DNA from 3 places in the Pseudomonas pichavaramensis genome. Region 3 is predicted to be linked to each of the others. Evidence: predicted binding sites of a transcription regulator. Region 3 holds the regulator's gene; each other region holds the start of a gene.
What was found. Region 3 encodes sigma-54, which starts transcription at its own class of promoters, with help from an activator protein. Its sites were predicted from a motif close to ANTGGCATNNANNTTGCTNT; they were not measured.

Region 1 (5,848 bases), on a different contig from region 3:
TGCATGCACCACGCCTGGGCGCAGTGCCCGTGGAGCACCTGTGGGCCGTACGCAGCCGCCTGCTCGAGGCCGAGCCGATGCTCAAGCATCGCCTCAGCGAGCTGCGCCGGCGCATTCTGTTCCACGCCATGGAGGACGCCGGCTACCCGGAAGGCGAGGCACAGACGCTGGCAGAAGCTGGATTCCAGGTATTTCTCAGCGCTCGCCATCAGGTCGAGCTGTTCACCGAAGTGCATCCGACACTGGAAGCCCTGGCCGAACGTTTCATGCTGGGCGTGATCACCAACGGCAACGCCGATGTGCGCCGCCTGGGCTTGTCGGAATACTTCCAGTTCGCCCTGTGCGCCGAAGAACTGGGGGTCGGCAAGCCCGACCCGAAACCCTTCCGCGAAGCGCTCAGCCGCGCTGGCGGCGTTTCTGCCGCACGTGCCGTGCATATCGGCGACCACCCCAGTGATGACATCGCCGGCGCCCAGGCAGCTGGAATGCGAGCGATCTGGTTCAACCCGCAAGGGCGTGCCTGGGAGGGTGAAGCGGAGCCGGATGCACAGATCACCAGCCTGGCCGAACTGCCGGCATTGCTGGGTAGCTGGACGCGCTAGCACCCTACGCGGCGGCGCACCGCTGAACGCAAAAACTGCCAGGAGCAGTTCGTAGGGTGCGCCGTGCGCACCGCCTGATACACGACCAAGATCGGTGTGTGCGGCGCACCCTGCGCGACACCGCAGCACTGCACACAAAAAACCCGCCACAGGGGCGGGCTCCTTGCAGCGAGCCGTCCTTAGATAGGGCGGCTGCCGTATTTGCTGTCGGGCTTCTTGGGTGGGTCGGCGACCACGTTGGGTTCGACTTCCTGCACCTTGCCGCCACGGGAGAGAAATTCCTCCATAGCCTTGGCCAGAGCATCGCGCTCTTTCTGCTTGGCTTCGACGCTGGGCATCTCGTCGACTTCAACGGCTTTGGCCTTGCTCTTCTTGCCGCTGGCTACGACTTCGCCGTCGCCATCGTCACCGCTGTCGCCATCATCGGCAGCAGCCAACTCCTCACCGTCGTCCTCGTCCGCCCCATCCAGATCGTCTTGTTCCAGGTCTTCGTCGCTCATGTTCAACCTCATGACTTGCGAAAAGCAGGTTAGTTATAGCCCAGTCGCACGGCATGCACCGCCCAACCGGAAAAAATTCAAATAGCCTCGCCGTGCAGGGTCGCCACCACGCGCCGAACGCCGCCATGATCGCGATGTTCGCCCAGGTAGATGCCCTGCCACGTTCCCAGCGCCAGCCGTCCATCCTGTATCGGCAGCTGGAGCGCAAAGCCCAGCAGACTGCCCTTGAAGTGCGCCGGCAAATCATCCGGCCCTTCGTAATCGTGTTCGTAGCCCGCCTCGCCCTGCGGCACCAGGCGGTTGAAGAACCGCTCGAAGTCGCGGCGTACCGCAGGATCGGCGTTCTCGTTGATCGTCAACGATGCCGAGGTGTGCTGCAGCCACAGGTGCAACAGACCGACACGCACCTGCGCCAGTTCCGGCAATTCTGCCAGCACCTCATCCGTCACCAGATGAAAGCCGCGCTCACGTGGACGCAGGCTGATGATGCGTTGCTGCCACATTCCCTCTAGCCCTCGATGGCTTCAGCGCGCGCATTCTAGCGTGCTGCCAGAAAAAACAAAGGGCGCCGAAAGGCGCCCTTGTTATTTTCACCGATGCTTATTTCTTACCGGTGAACTCCGGGTAGGCTTCCATACCGCACTCGGCGATATCCACACCCTCGTACTCTTCTTCTTCGCTGACGCGCAGGCCGATTACCGCCTTGATGATGCTCCACACGATCAGGCTGGCGATGAACACCCAGGCGAAGATGGAGCCGATACCCAGCAGCTGAGCACCCAGCGAAGCATCGCTGTTGGTCAGGCAAACAGCCAGCAGGCCCCAGATACCGACAACACCGTGTACGGAGATGGCACCGACCGGATCGTCGACCTTGATCTTGTCCAGGCCGAGGATGGCGAACACCACCAGCACGCCACCGACACCACCGATCAGAGTGGCTTGCAGCGCGCTCGGGGTCAGCGGTTCAGCGGTGATGGCCACCAGGCCAGCCAGGGCGCCGTTCAGGGCCATGGTCAGGTCGGCCTTGCCGAACAGGATGCGGGCAACGATCAGCGCGGCGATCAGGCCACCGGCAGCGGCCATGTTGGTGTTGGTGAACACCTGGGCCACGGCGTTGGCATCTTCGATGGTGCTCATCTTCAGCTGCGAGCCACCGTTGAAGCCGAACCAGCCCATCCACAGGATGAAGGTACCCAGGGTAGCCAGCGGCAGGTTGCAGCCCGGAATGGCGTTGACCTGGCCATTGGCACCGTACTTGCCCTTACGAGCACCCAGCAGCAGCACACCAGCCAGAGCAGCGGCAGCACCGGCCATGTGCACGACACCGGAACCGGCGAAGTCGAGGAAGCCAGCTTCATTGAGGAAGCCCGAGCCCCATTTCCAGAAGCCCTGTACCGGGTAGATGAAACCGGTCATGACCACGGCGAAGGCCAGGAATGCCCACAGTTTCATACGCTCGGCAACGGCACCGGAAACGATCGACATGCAGGTCGCGGCAAACACCACCTGGAAGAAGAAGTCCGAACGGGCCGAGTAGTAGGGCGCATCGTCACCACCAGCCAGAACGGCCTCGGCAGTGTTCTCGTCACCGATCAGGAAACCCAGGCTCGGGAAGATGCCGCCTTCCGGGCTGGAATACATGATGTGGTAGCCGATCACCAGATACATGACGCTGGCAACGGCGTACAGGGCGACGTTCTTGGTCAGGATCTCGGTGGTGTTCTTGGCGCGGACCAGGCCGGATTCGAGCATGGCGAAGCCAGCTGCCATCCACATCACCAGGGCACCACAGATCAGAAAGTAGAAGGTATCGAAGCCGTACTGCAATGCAGTCAATGCTGTGTTATCCATTTTTCACCTCTTGCCGGCGCTTTCGTTGTGCGCTGTTCGGTTAGAACGTCCAGGTTGGCGCCGGACGCGTTCCGTATGCTTTACAAGTCTTTGTCACGCTGCCCTGGATGACCGGGCCCCTGCACCGCGAAGCGTTCAGGAACTCCCATCACTAGGCAGAGCGCAAGACCCGAGAGGATCTGGCACAGCAGGGCGGCGAAGGCATCGCCAGCTCCGGCATTCGCCCTCGAACACAGCGCAAGGCCAGAATTCGAGGACAAAAGGGCTCCTAGCCCTGCGAAAGTTCGCAGAGTCATGGGTTTCACTCCTGGGGCGTGGGGTTCGGAGGCGGTTTAGATCGCGTCGGTATCGGTTTCGCCGGTACGGATGCGAATCGCCTGTTCCAGGTTGACTACGAAAATCTTGCCGTCGCCGATCTTGCCGGTGTTGGCAGCCTTGGTGATGGCCTCGATCACACGGTCCAGCTGGTCGTCAGCAATGGCCACGTCGATCTTCACCTTGGGCAGGAAGTCGACCACATACTCGGCGCCGCGATACAGCTCGGTATGGCCTTTCTGGCGGCCGAAGCCCTTGACCTCGGTGACGGTAATGCCCTGCACGCCGATCTCCGACAGCGACTCGCGCACGTCGTCGAGCTTGAACGGCTTGATGATGGCAGTGACTAGCTTCATGAAACTTTCTCCCGTGTAAGGTGGACTTGCCCCAGGAATTACGAACCCGGTTCAAGTCTAAGCGCAGTGTCTGGCTTTTGTAATGCACCGACCGCCCCAGCCTGGCTTGGTCGATACCCACCAACCGCTCCCAGCGAAACACTCCCCCGCTTCGCCTGACACACCGGTACTGCATCGGTGCATGCGTCGCTGGGGTCTAAGCAGAAAGCTTGCCATCTCCACAAAAACCCAGTGTTTCATTGATTTACCGACACCCCAGGGGCAACAGCCAATCGATCACGCCGAAACATGCGCACAATATTGGTGCAAGAAAAGGCCCGTGAACGCTCCTAAATCGTGCAGAGCCCATGCAAACGCCCGGCATCTGGCTGCGTGCTACACTGCCGGCCACCTGTAACCGGAACCTGACCATGCTGCCACCCAAAGCTCTGCTCGACACTCTCAGTAGCCATGCCTCGCGCTTGTTCAGCGGTGATAGCCCGTTGCCACGCGCGGAACTCGAAGCCCAGTTCAAGGCCTTGTTGCAGAGTGGGTTCAGCAAGCTGGAGCTGGTCAGTCGGGAAGAGTTCGACAGCCAAATGGTGGTGCTGGCCCGAACCCGTGCCCGCCTGGAAGCGCTGGAAGCCAAAGTAGCCGAACTGGAAGCCAGGCTCACCGACGCAGACTAAGGTTATGTTGTCGGAGCGGCTGAAGCCGCTCCGACAGACACTGCCCCCACTTGATCAAGGAGCGATCATGTCCCTGGCCATCGTCCACAGCCGAGCGCAGATCGGCGTCGAAGCACCAGCAGTGACCATCGAGGCGCACCTGGCCAATGGTTTGCCCGCCCTGACTCTGGTCGGGCTACCGGAAACGGCAGTCAAGGAAAGCAAGGATCGCGTCCGCAGTGCCATCCTCAATTCGGCGTTCGACTACCCCAACCGCCGTATAACCCTCAATCTGGCGCCAGCAGACCTACCAAAGGACGGCGGTCGCTTTGACTTGGCCATCGCGCTGGGCATTCTCGCCGCCAGTGGCCAGGTACCGGCTGACTCTGTCGACGAATACGAATGCCTGGGCGAACTGGCATTGTCCGGCGCCGTGCGCCCCGTACAAGGCGTCCTGCCGGCAGCACTGGCAGCCCGCGAAGCCGGACGCACTCTGCTGGTGCCACAGGCCAACGCAGAAGAAGCCAGCCTGGCCTCGGGCCTCAAAGTTATCGCCGTCGAGCATTTGCTGCAGGTCGCGGCACACCTCAACGGCAGCGCACCACTGCAACCCTACGAGGCGCAGGGCTTGCTCCGGCAGACCCTGCCCTACCCGGATCTGGCGGAAGTCCAGGGTCAGTTGGCCGCCAAACGGGCTTTGCTGGTAGCGGCAGCCGGCTCGCACAATCTGTTGCTCAGCGGCCCACCCGGTACCGGTAAAACCTTGCTGGCCAGCCGCTTGCCTGGCCTGCTCCCACCACTGAACGAAAGCGAGGCGCTGCAGGTCGCCGCGATCCATTCGGTGGCCAGTCATACGCCGCTGCAGCACTGGCCGCAGCGGCCTTTTCGCACCCCGCACCACAGCGCCTCCGGCCCCGCCCTGGTCGGTGGCGGCAGCCGTCCACAACCAGGGGAAATCACCCTTGCCCATCAAGGCGTGCTATTCCTCGATGAATTACCGGAGTTCGACCGAAAGGTGCTCGAGGTGCTGCGCGAGCCGCTGGAGAGTGGCCATATCGTCATCGCCAGGGCGCGCGACAAGGTGCGTTTTCCAGCGCGCTTTCAACTCGTCGCGGCAATGAATCCGTGCCCCTGCGGCTACCTCGGTGACCCGAGCAATCGCTGCCGCTGCACGCCGGAGCAGATCCAGCGCTACCGCAGCAAGTTGTCCGGCCCGCTGCTGGACCGTATCGACCTGCACCTCACGGTCGCCCGCGAAAGCACCGCTCTGGACGTACCGCTGCAAGATGGCGAAAGCACCGCCCAGGCAGCAAACAAGGTCGCCCGGGCACGTGAACTGCAGCTGCAGCGCCAGGGCGTAGCCAATGCCTTTCTCGACCTGCCAGGCCTGCGCCAGCATTGCGCGCTGAGCCAGGCAGACCGTCAATGGCTGGAAGGCGCCTGCGAGCGCCTGGGCCTGTCGCTGCGCGCAGCCCATCGAATACTCAAGGTCGCTCGCACCCTGGCCGATCTGGAGCAAAACCCGCAGATCGCGCGCTCACACCTGGCCGAAGCTCTGCAGTATCGACCCAGCG
Region 2 (5,848 bases), on a different contig from region 3:
AGCGAAGAGTAGCCGGTACCGAAGTCGTCGATGGCGATCAGCGCACCGGAGCGGCGCAGGCTGAGCAGGTGCTGGGCGGCGGTGCTGATGTCTTCCATCAGGCCGGTCTCGGTGACTTCCAGCTCAAGGCTCTTCGGTGGCAGGCGGTAGACCTGCATCAGGTTGTTGACCACCCGCGGCAGCTCGGCATGGTGCAACTGCACGGTGGACAGGTTGATGGCCATGCGCAGGTCACTGAATCCCTGGTCGTGCCATTCGCGTAGCTGGCGGCAGGTCTGATCGAGAATCCATTCGCCGATGGCAATGATGGTGCCGTTCTGTTCGGCCAGCGGGATGAACAGATCAGGAGGGACGAAACCATGTTGCGGATGTTGCCAGCGCAGCAGCGCTTCGACGCCGACCACGCGGTGATCGCGATAGTCCACCTGTGGCTGGTAGACCAGATGTAGCTGGTTCTGCGCCAGTGCGTCGCGCAGGTCCTTTTCCAGCTCGCGGCGGCGACGCATTTCGCTGTCGACGCTGGCGATGTAGAACTGGTAACGGTTACGTGAGCGGCTCTTGGCCAGGGTCATGGTCTGTTCGGCTTTCTGCAGCAGCTTTTCGGTGCTGTCGCCATCTTCGGGGAACAGGGTGATGCCGATGGTGGCGCGTAGGCGCACTTCGTGCTGGTCGAGCAGGAAGGGCAGCTCCAGGTCGTCGAGCACGCTCTGCGCCAGCTCGGCGGCTTCGTAAGGCTGCTCGATATCGGCTTGCACCAGGGCGAACTGGTCACCGCCCAGACGCGCCAGCGCACCGAGGCGGCCGCTGTGGCTACGTAGACGGTCGGAGAGTGCGAGCAGCAACTGATCGCCACTCTGGTAGCTGAACTGTTCGTTGATACCCTTGAAGTCGTCCAGGCCGACGCAGAGGACAGCGACGCGACGCTGCAGGCGGCCGGCATCCTCGAGAATCTGGTCGAGCTGTTGCTGCAGTTGCTGGCGGTTGGGCAGGCCGGTGAGGAAGTCGTACTGGGCCATGCGCAGCAGGCTGTTCTCGGCTTCGCGGCGCAGGTGGGTGTTACGTTCGATCGAGGCCAGTAACTGGTTGGCGGTGTTGATCCACAGGCCCAGTTCGTTCTTCTCGTTGCCCTTGAGCATGGGCAGCTTGTGTTCGCTGGGGCGATCAGGGTTGATGTTGGTCAGGTGTTCGATGATCTTCGACAGCGGCTTGGTCAGCAGCCAGTGATATACGAGATAGAGCACCAGCCCCATGGCCATGGCGCGTAATACGCCGGAGATGAAGATGATTACCGAATTGGTGACGAAGCTTTCGCCGTAGGGGGCGGTGTCGAGGGTGATGTTGAGATCACCGTAATACTCGCTGTATGGGCCGCGGCCCACCAGTTTGGTGGAGAACTTCTGCTCCTGACCGAGGATCGGGTCGGTCAGCCAGCGCGTCGCGATATCCGCCAGGTCCCGGCTGCGTTCGGCCAGCATGGGCTCATTGGGGTGGCCAATGGCTGCGTAACGAACCGACTCGTGCTGGAACAGGCCTTCGATAACCTGCATGCCCATTTCCCGGTCCAGGCTGTACACCGCCTGAGTCGAGGGATCGCGGAACATGCCGAGAATGCGCTGCGCGTCGTTGGACACTGCCTGGCGCGTCTTGTAGGCATCGAAGACGATTTGCGCGCAACTCAATACCACCCCGACCACCAGTGCCGAAAGCAGCACCACGCGGAGCAACTTGAGTGACAAGCTGTTTTTCAATTCCAGCTTCAAAGGCAATTCCTTATGTCGATGCTTACAGCGTCAGTCAGACGAGAGTATTGGCAATCTCGATCTGGCCGTCAAAGGGCCATCATGCCTGGTGGCACTTTTTATTCCATAAGGAACGGTCCTGGTGCGAATCAATGCTATTGGCGTGACTGCCTGCTTTATGTCGGTGCGATTTTGCCGGACTTGAATGCTATTGGTCGGCTGATTCATTTGTCGATGTTCTGCGGGCTGAAGCGTCACTTCCCGGCAGGCGAGAGGCTGGCATAAGAGTTGCGACGGCCGGGCATCGCTCAGAAGGGGACTCGTGATGAAAACGCTCTGGCTGTTGCTCGTCGCTGTCGGTTTTGCCCCGCAAGCCCAGGCTGCCACTGAAGAGGCTGCGAATACGGCCTGGCTGGTACTGGCCAGCGTGCTGGTGTTCTTCATGCAGGCGGGTTTCGCTCTATTGGAAAGTGGCATGTCGCGGGCCAAGAACGCCGTCAATGTGATGATGAAGAACTACATGGACTGTTGCGTCGGCGGCATCGTGTTCTGGTTGCTTGGCTTCGGTCTGATGTTCGGCGCGAATCTCAGCGGCTGGTTCGGTATGAGTCACTTTGCCCTGAGTGACGGTGAGCCTTGGGATTACACCTTTCTGCTCTTTCAGATGATGTTCGCCGCTACCGCAGCGACCATCGCCAGCGGCGCCATGGCGGAGCGTACGCGATATGGCGCGTATCTGATCGGTGCCCTGCTGATCAGTGGCGTGATCTACCCGATATTCGGCAGTTGGGTGTGGGGCGGTCTGTATGGTGGGCAAGGCTGGTTGGCCAAACTGGGTTTTATCGACTTTGCCGGCTCGACCGTCGTGCATAGCATCGGCGCCTGGTGTGCGCTGGCTGGCATCCTGGTACTCGGCCCGCGTCTGGGGCGTTTTGCCGCCGATGGCACACCACGCCTGATTCCCGGCCATAACCTCGGGTTGGTAGCGCTGGGCGGTTTCATTCTCTGGGTGGGCTGGTTCGGCTTCAATGCTGGCAGCAACCTGGAGGTCAGCAGCAGTCTGGGTCTGATTGCACTCAACACTCACCTCGCCGCAGCTGCCGGGGCGCTTGGCGCCCTGCTGGCGCAACGCAGTACGGCCAGCCCGGTTCTTCTGACGACCACCGTCAACGGCTCCATTGGCGGCTTGGTCGGGATCACCGCAGGGTGTGCCAGCATGGCGCCAGGCTTTGCCCTGCTCAGTGGGCTGATCGCTGGATTCGTCGTGGTATACGGCATGCGCCTGCTCGATCGCCTGCAGCTCGACGACGTGGTCGGTGCGGTACCGGTGCATGGTTTTGCCGGCATCTGGGGCACGCTGGCGGCCGGGCTGTTCTATCAGGGTGATTTGTTCAACTGGGAGCGTGTCGCGGTGCAGGCGCTCGGAGCGGCGGCTGCGTTTCTGTGGGCCTTCCCGGTCGCACTGCTGTGCTACCTGTTGCTGGCCAAGACCATGGGGCTGCGGGTTTCGACCCAGCACGAGCAGCGCGGGTTGGATTTTGCCGAACATGCCGAAGTCGGCTATCCGGAATTCAATCAGACGCAGACCTTCGACAGCGAGCAGTGGTCGGGGAGAGGTCGAGGATGAGATTGAGTCTGCGCCGTCGGGCGATCTACACCGGTCTGGCAGGACACTTCTCAGATGAGGAGGTCTGGCCATTGTTGTCGCTCTGGGAAACCAAGTACGCCGAGCAGCCGCCGTTTGCGCTGAACGAGTTCCTTGCCGAGGTGGTGCTGCGCACCGAGCGCAAGCTGGAGCGCGCTCGTCTTTATCGGGAGTTGGTGGGGGCGCTGACGGGTCCGCCTTCGCAGCTGTTGCCGGACCCGGAGGAGCAGTTGGCAGCCTGGCGCCAGGGACGCAACGAAGCGGTGAGGCGCGTCGCGACTCCCGATGCCGCTGCGCAGGCGACCTTTCTCGCCCTCAGCCAGGCGTTGCTGGAGCAACTGGATAGCGCGCAGCAGGCTGCCTTGCGCGCCTTTGCCGCCGGCAATCTGTCTGGCATGGAGGTGGGGCCTGAACTGACCACGCGGCTGCGTTTCTGGTTCGAGCGCGGCAGTGATGATGCCATTGCCAGTCTGGGCCTGGAGCAGCTACGCAAGCTACTCAATCTGCTCTATATCGGCTTGTGCGAGTTTCTCGGGCCGGTACGAGCGGACCGGGTACTCAGCCAGGCAGTCAATCGCGTGGAGGAACGTGGCGTCGAGTTCTCTGCGCGGCGCCTGTTATAAGGCCGCGCAAATGAAAAACCCGGCCATGGTGGCCGGGTTTCGTATTACGGGGCTTGAACTCAGGCCGCGTAGTTCTGGGCGACGAAGTCCCAGTTGACCAGGTTCCAGAACGCCTCGACGTACTTCGGACGCAGGTTGCGGTAGTCGATGTAGTAGGCGTGTTCCCAGACGTCGCAGGTCAGCAGCGGAGTGTCACCGCTGGTCAGCGGGCAGCCAGCGCCGATGGTGCTGGCCAGGGCCAGGGAACCGTCAGCCTTTTTCACCAGCCAGCCCCAACCGGAACCGAAGGTGCCGATGGAGACCTTGCTGAACTCTTCCTTGAACTTGTCGAAGGAACCGAAGGCGGCGTTGATGGCGTCGGCCAGGGCACCGGTAGGCTGACCACCGCCGTTCGGCGACAGGCAGTTCCAGTAGAAGGTGTGGTTCCACACCTGAGCGGCGTTGTTGAAGATGCCGCCCGAGGAAGTCTTGACGATTTCTTCCAGGCTCTTGCCTTCGAACTCGGTGCCCGGCACCAGGTTGTTCAGGTTCACGACATAGGTGTTGTGGTGCTTGTCGTGGTGGAATTCGAGGGTCTCGGCGGAAATGTGCGGCTCGAGGGCATTCTTTTCGTAAGGCAGCGGCGGCAATTCAAAAGCCATGGTCTATCTCCTACTCAGGTCGTGTGCGGTATGCGCGAGGCCGATCACGGGCGGCCCATAAGCGGCGTGGAGTTTGTACTCCCTGCGCCGCAGACTCGCGATGATAGCACCCGGTCTCGGCCATAACCACGCAGCATCTGTGTGGGAAAGCCGGAGCCAGGGCCTCTACATCAGTTTCTAGGACAGTTGCAGTGCCCTAAAGTGCACCGGCTTTCTTCCAGGCCAGGTAGCTGCTGACCAGCTCAGGTCCCAGCTCGCCCGGACGCGCATCGAGCACCGGCACGTCATGAGCAGCGAGGCGTTCATGCAGATCGGCGCGGGCATTGAGATAGTCCAGCGTGCCGCAGTAGGCCAGGGCCTGATCGAACTGCTCTACCGGTGTCTGGCGCAATCTGTCCAGGGCTTCCTCGCGCAGGCTGGCAATCAGTACCCTATGTTGGCGAGACAGGCGACGCACGGCGGCAAGCAGGTCGTGGTCGTCTTCGTCACGCAGATTGGTTACCACCACTACCAGCGAGCGGCGCCGCTGGCGTGCAAGCAGCAGGTCGGCGGCTGCGCTGAAGTCGGCGGGCAACTGGCTGGTCTGCAGGTCGTAGACGGCATTGAGCAGCACGTTCAGCTGGGCTGGGCCCTTGACCGGGGCCAGATAGCGCGGCTGTTGGCTGGCGAAGGTCGCCAGACCCACGGCATCGCCCTGGCGCAGGGCTACGTAGCTCAGCAGCAGGCAGGCGTTGAGGGCGTGGTCGAAGTGCGACAGCTCGTCGTCCTGGCTGCGCATGCGCCTGCCGCAGTCGAGCAGGAAGACGATCTGCTGATCGCGTTCGTCCTGATATTCACGGGCAATCGGCGTGCGTTTGCGGGCGGTGGCTTTCCAGTCGATCTGGCGTAGGGTGTCGCCATCACGAAACTCGCGCAGTTGATGGAACTCCAGGCCCAGGCCGCGGCGCGGACGCTGGCGCACGCCGAGCTGGCTGAGCCAGTCGTCCACAGCCTTGAGTTGCGCACCGTAAAGGCGGGCGAAGTCCGGGTAGACGCGGCTTTCGCCTGCCAGCTCGAGCACACGCTTGGCTTGCCACAGGCGCAGCGGGCTGGGCAGTAGCAATTCGCAGCGGTTGAAGTGGAAGTGGCCGCGTACCAGTGGTTTGAGACGGTAGCTGACGCGCGTTTGTTGCCCGGGTTGCAGACTGATGCGCTGCGGCA
Region 3 (5,848 bases):
CTGCCCGATGGCGATCTGGCGCGGGCGATCGAGGCCGAACTAGATGGTTTCGAGGCGTTCAAAGATGCATTCACCAAAGCGGCACTGAGCCGCTTCGGCAGTGGCTGGGCCTGGCTCAGCGTGACGCCGGACAAGCGTCTGCTGGTGGAAAGCAGCGCCAATCAGGACAGCCCGCTGATGCATGGCAATACGCCAATTCTGGGGCTGGACGTGTGGGAGCATGCCTACTATCTGCGCTACCAGAACCGACGGCCGGAGTATATCGGCGCCTTTTACAAGGTCGTTGACTGGAACGAAGTGGCGCGCCGATATCGACAGGCCTTGAGTTGAACGGACGGACTGCGAACAGGATGCGAACCTTGCGGACTTCCTTGCCCGGCCTCGATGGCCGGTTTTTTCGTTATCTGATAGGCGGGGCAATTCTGCTCTGCGGAGGCCTGTTGCTGTTCATTCAAACGGCTGCGTTGGTCGACCAGGCTGTCGAGCCGCGATTGCTGCGAGCGCTACAGGGTGGGTTGCTCTGTGCTACGGGAACGGCCGTGGGAGCGTTGCCGGTACTTTTCATGAATGATCTGTCCGATCATTGGCGGGCCAGGCTGCTTGGCTTTGGTGGCGGCGTGATGCTGGCGGCAGCGGTGTTCTCTCTGCTGGTGCCAGCACTCGACATTGCTGGCGAGCAGGGATTCACGCCATGGAGTGCCGGGAGCCTGGTCGGTATTGGTTTGCTGGTAGGGGCTGCTTCCTTGTTGGGCTTGGGACGAGTGCTGGCGCGCTGGCAGACAAGCGCGCTGGTGGATCAACGACAGGAAGGCCTTACGCATGGTCTGCTGTTGTTCATCATCGCTATCGTCTTGCACAACATCCCTGAGGGTATGGCTGTCGGTGTCGCTGCTGGCGCTGGCGTGAGTGGTGCCGAAGGTCTGGCGATCGGTATCGCGCTGCAGGATGTGCCCGAAGGATTGATCGTCGCGTTGGTGCTGGCGAGTGCGGGCATGGGGCGCGGGGTTTCAGTGCTTCTCGGAGCCGCATCGGGCCTGGTCGAGCCGCTGTTCGCGGTGCTTTGTGCCTGGGTGGTGGGTGTATCGCATACGCTGCTGCCATGGGGGCTGGCGTTGGCAGCAGGAGCCATGCTGCTGGCAGTGATCCACGAGGTCGTTCCCGAGTCCCAGCGTCAGGGGCGTGCCAGTGAAGCCAGTCTGGCTCTGGCGGCAGGTTTCTGCCTGATGATGCTGCTGGATACGGCCTTGGCTTAGGCTCGATGAAACCAGGGTGCTGCAGTGGCGCGTGGCCCGGAGGAAAACCGGGCAGAGCGCGGTGGCTTACTCGCCTTCCTCGAAGTAGTTCTCGATAAGACCGACCAGTGCATCCATGGCTTGCTGGTCATCGTCGCCTTCGGTGAGCAGGTGCACCTCGGTTCCCTTCCCGGCGGCGAGCATCATGACGGCCATGATGCTCTTGCCGTCTACCAGACTCTCGGGACTACGTCCGATGCGAACCTGACAGGGATAAGTCGTAGCGACGCCGACGAACTTGGCCGCTGCGCGTGCATGCAGACCGAGTTTGTTGATGATGACGATGTTGCGTGCTGGCATCGCGGCAATGCTCCTTAGCTGAGGTCGCGGTGACGCACCTGGACGTTCTTCAGTTTTTCTTTCAGCGCCTGGCTCAGGCGATTGGCCAGATACACCGAACGGTGATGGCCTCCGGTGCAACCGATGGCAACGGTGACATAGGCGCGGTTGCTGGCCGCGAAGCGCGGCAGCCACTTGTCCAGATAGGCGAGGGTGTCCTGATACATTTCTTCTACTTCCGGTTGCGCGCGGAGGTAGTCGATCACGGGTTGTTCAAGCCCGGAATAGTCACGGAGCTCGGGTTTCCAATATGGGTTGGGCAGGCACCGCACATCGAATACCAGGTCCGCATCCACTGGCATGCCGCGTTTGAAACCGAAGGATTCGACCAGAAAAGCCGTTCCGCTCTGTTCCTGGCCAAGCAGGCGCAGCTTCAGGGTATCGCGTAACTGGTAAAGGTTCAGGCGTGTGGTGTCGATCTTCAGATCGGCACGGTCGGTGATCGGGGACAACAGCTGGCTTTCATAGGCGATTGCCTCGGCCAAGGAGCGGTTGTCGTTGGTCAGCGGGTGGCGGCGACGGGTTTCCGAGAAACGCTTGAGCAGCGTGTCGTCTTCGGCATCCAGATAGAGCACGTCGCAGCGGATGTTGCGCTTGCGCACTTCGTCGAGGAGTTCCGGAAAGCGTTTGAGCTGGCTCAGCAGGTTGCGCGCATCGATGGAAACGGCGACTTGCGGCAACAGCATGTCACTGTGCGGCAGAAAGCGTTCAGCCAGATCAGGCAGAAGGCCCGCTGGCAGGTTATCGATGCAGTAGAAACCGTTATCTTCAAGAACACCGAGGGCGGTGCTTTTGCCCGAGCCCGAACGACCGCTGACGATGATCAGGCGCATGCTTATTGACCGCTCTGAATGTCCACTACCACTTGGTAAAGGTCTTCGCCGCTTGCTGCTTGGCGCAGGCGTTCACGAACGTCGTTGCGATCCAACATGCTGGCGATCTGGCGTAGTAGTTCGAGGTGAGCATCGGTGGCGGCTTCCGGTACCAGCAGTACGAACAGCAGGTCGACCGGTGCGCCGTCGATGGCGTCGAAATCAACGGCTGCTTCCAGGTGCAGGACAGCGCTGATGGGTTCACTGCAGCCGGCCAGGCGGCAGTGAGGAATGGCGATGCCGTTGCCGAAACCGGTTGAACCGAGTTTCTCGCGGGCAATGAGGCTTTCGAAAATGTCCTGTGCGTCCAGGTCGGGAAGATCGCGGGCTACCAGGTTGGCGATCTGTTCGAGCACGCGCTTCTTGCTGCCGCCCGGCACGTTCACCAGGGAACGGCCGGGGGTCAGGATGTTTTCAAGTCGGATCATGGATGGGGAATGTCAGCGGGCTGTGGCGCCTTGCAGGCGTTCGAGCTGCTTTTCCTTGTGCTTGATGAGTTGACGGTCGAGTTTGTCGGCCAAGAGATCGATGGCCGCGTACATGTCCTGATGTTCAGCGTTGGCGACGACTTCGCCGCCTGCGACGTGCAGAGTAGCCTCGATTTTCTGCTTGAGTTTTTCGACCTCCATCGTCACCTGTACGTTGGTGATCTTGTCGAAGTGGCGTTCCAGTCGGCCCAGTTTCTCGCCGATATAGTCACGCAGGGCGTCGGTCACATCCAGCTGATGTCCACTGATGTTGACTTGCATACCGCTTTCTCCTTGTTGCCTTGTGTAAGAGACGGGTCTCGCTCGACCCGCCACCGGAACACTTTGGCTTGGAGGCCCAGGCCTCCAATTGGCCTACATCAGTCGCTTGCGCTCACTGGAGGGCGCTATACCGAGGGACTCGCGATACTTGGCGACCGTCCGACGGGCGACTTGGATGCCTTGTGCCTCCAGTAAACCAGCGATCTTGCTGTCGCTCAACGGCTTTTTCGCGTTTTCTGCGGCAACCAGTTTCTTGATGATGGCGCGGATCGCGGTGGACGAGCATTCGCCACCTTCGGAGGTGCTGACATGGCTGGAGAAGAAGTATTTCAGCTCGTAAATGCCGCGCGGGGTGTGCATGAACTTCTGAGTGGTGACACGCGAGATGGTCGATTCGTGCATGCCCACAGCTTCGGCGATGTCATGCAGTACCAGCGGTTTCATCGCTTCGTCGCCATAGTCGAGGAAGCCGCGCTGGTGCTCGACGATCTGCGTGGCCACCTTCATGAGCGTCTCGTTGCGGCTCTGCAGGCTCTTGATGAACCAGCGCGCTTCCTGCAACTGATTGCGCATGAAGGTGTTGTCGGCGCTGGAGTCGGCGCGCTTGACGAAGCCGGCATACTGCGGGTTGACGCGCAGGCGCGGCATGGCCTCCTGGTTGAGCTCAACCAGCCAGCGGTCGTTGTGCTTGCGCACGATGACGTCCGGTACCACGTATTCGGGCTCGCTGGACTCGATCTGCGAACCGGGACGTGGGTTGAGGCGCTGGATCAGGTCGATGACCTGACGCAGTTCGTCTTCCTTGAGCTTGGTGCGACGCATCAGTTGCGCGTAGTCGCGGCTGCCGAGCACTTCGAGGAAATCACCGACTACACGCTGGGTTTCGATCAGCCAAGGTGTGCTGGCAGGTAGCTGACGCAATTGCAGCAGCAGGCACTCACGCAGGTCGCGCGCGCCAATACCGGCCGGTTCGAACTGTTGGATGCGATGCAGGACGACCTCGACTTCGTCGAGTTCGATATCCAGCTCGGGGTCGAATGACTCGGTGACTTCTTCGAGGGTTTCTTCGAGGTAGCCGTCGTTGTTGATGCAGTCGATCAGGGTGGCGGCGATCAGCCGGTCCTTGTCCGACATGGGGGCCAGGTTCAGTTGCCAGAGCAGATGACTCTGCAGGCTCTCGCCGCTGGATGTACGGGTGGTGAAGTCCCACTCGTCATCGTCGTTGCTCGGCAGGCTGCTGGCACTGGTCTGGTATACGTCTTCCCAGGCCGTGTCGACAGGGAGCTCGTTGGGAATGCGTTCCGACCATTCGCCGTCGTCCAGGTTGTCAACGGTCGGAGTGGTTTCCTGGTAGCTCTCTTCTTTGCTGGGGGCGGGGGTGGCGCTTTCTGCACCGTCGGCCATCGGGTCGCTGTTATCGAAGTCGTCGCCATCTTCCTGGCGCTCGAGCATGGGATTGGACTCCAATGCCTCCTGGATTTCCTGTTGCAGATCCAGGGTCGACAGTTGGAGGAGGCGGATAGCCTGTTGCAGCTGCGGTGTCATCGTCAGCTGCTGGCCCATCTTGAGGACTAGCGATGGTTTCATTGCAGACCTTAATTTACCGGCGAGTTACGCCTTCCACATCAGGGCGCCGAAGCGCCGCCAGGAAGCAAATTATATGCCTGAATTTCTGGTTTTTGCCTAGGGGTTGCAATATTTCCGGTGTGAAATATTGCGCCTTACAGGCGGAATTCATGCCCCAGGTAGACTTCCTTGACCGTCTGGTTGGCCAGAATGGTTTCGGCATTACCTTCGGCGATCAGTTGCCCGTCATTGACGATGTAGGCGGTTTCGCAGATATCCAGGGTTTCGCGCACGTTGTGATCGGTGATCAGGATGCCAATGCCCTTGGTCTTGAGGTGGTGAATGATCTGTTTGATATCGCCCACCGAGATCGGGTCGACACCGGCAAACGGCTCATCGAGCAGGATGAACTTGGGATTGGTGGCCAGGGCGCGGGCAATTTCCACTCGCCGGCGTTCGCCGCCAGACAGGCTCATGCCGAGGCTGTCGGCGATGTGGTGAATATGAAATTCCTGCAGCAGGCTTTCCAGCTCGGCCTGGCGTCCGGCGCGATCCAGATCCTTGCGGGTCTCGAGAATGGCCATGATGTTGTCGGCCACCGACAGCTTGCGGAAAATCGAGGCTTCCTGCGGCAGATAGCCAATGCCGGCGCGGGCGCGGCCATGCATGGGCTGATGGCTGACGTCGACATCATCGATCAGCACGCGACCCTGATCGGCGCGCACCAGGCCGACGATCATGTAGAAGCAGGTGGTCTTGCCGGCGCCGTTGGGGCCGAGCAGGCCGACGATTTGTCCGCTTTCGATGCTCATGCTGACGTCGCGAACGACCTGGCGACTCTTGTAGCTTTTGGCCAGGTGTTGGGCTTTGAGAATGGCCATTACTGCGGTGCCTGATCTGCGGGTTTGTTCTTCGGTTGGATGACCATGTCGATGCGCGGGCGCGGTGTGCTGACATTGTTGCCCGTGGCACGGCCAGCGTTGACAATCTGGCGGCGGGTGTCATAGACGATTTTCTCGCCTTCGAAGGT

Region 1: glnK (P-II family nitrogen regulator) is a predicted target of sigma-54. The motif match lies at 3,825-3,844, and genes of this name have one in related genera.
Region 2: ACJRW5_RS06245 (ammonium transporter) is a predicted target of sigma-54. The motif match lies at 2,015-2,034, and genes of this name have one in related genera.

The regions. Positions count from the first base shown of each region.
Region 1 is NZ_JBJKFJ010000013.1:72,659-78,506, reverse strand. Features, by position in the region: gene ACJRW5_RS19835 (HAD family hydrolase) at 1-602, shown strand, start outside; gene sutA (transcriptional regulator SutA) at 782-1,102, opposite strand; gene ACJRW5_RS19825 (secondary thiamine-phosphate synthase enzyme YjbQ) at 1,180-1,605, opposite strand; gene ACJRW5_RS19820 (ammonium transporter) at 1,703-2,956, opposite strand; gene glnK (P-II family nitrogen regulator) at 3,289-3,627, opposite strand; gene ACJRW5_RS19810 (accessory factor UbiK family protein) at 4,038-4,295, shown strand; gene ACJRW5_RS19805 (YifB family Mg chelatase-like AAA ATPase) at 4,363-5,848, shown strand, end outside.
Region 2 is NZ_JBJKFJ010000003.1:110,862-116,709, forward strand. Features, by position in the region: gene ACJRW5_RS06240 (putative bifunctional diguanylate cyclase/phosphodiesterase) at 1-1,760, opposite strand, end outside; gene ACJRW5_RS06245 (ammonium transporter) at 2,065-3,366, shown strand; gene ACJRW5_RS06250 (hypothetical protein) at 3,363-4,007, shown strand; gene ACJRW5_RS06255 (superoxide dismutase) at 4,067-4,648, opposite strand; gene ACJRW5_RS06260 (DUF58 domain-containing protein) at 4,845-5,848, opposite strand, start outside.
Region 3 is NZ_JBJKFJ010000001.1:654,118-659,965, forward strand. Features, by position in the region: gene ACJRW5_RS02915 (superoxide dismutase) at 1-330, shown strand, start outside; gene ACJRW5_RS02920 (ZIP family metal transporter) at 351-1,253, shown strand; gene ACJRW5_RS02925 (HPr family phosphocarrier protein) at 1,320-1,592, opposite strand; gene rapZ (RNase adapter RapZ) at 1,607-2,464, opposite strand; gene ptsN (PTS IIA-like nitrogen regulatory protein PtsN) at 2,467-2,931, opposite strand; gene hpf (ribosome hibernation-promoting factor, HPF/YfiA family) at 2,944-3,252, opposite strand; gene ACJRW5_RS02945 (RNA polymerase factor sigma-54) at 3,346-4,839, opposite strand; gene lptB (LPS export ABC transporter ATP-binding protein) at 4,974-5,699, opposite strand; gene lptA (lipopolysaccharide transport periplasmic protein LptA) at 5,699-5,848, opposite strand, start outside.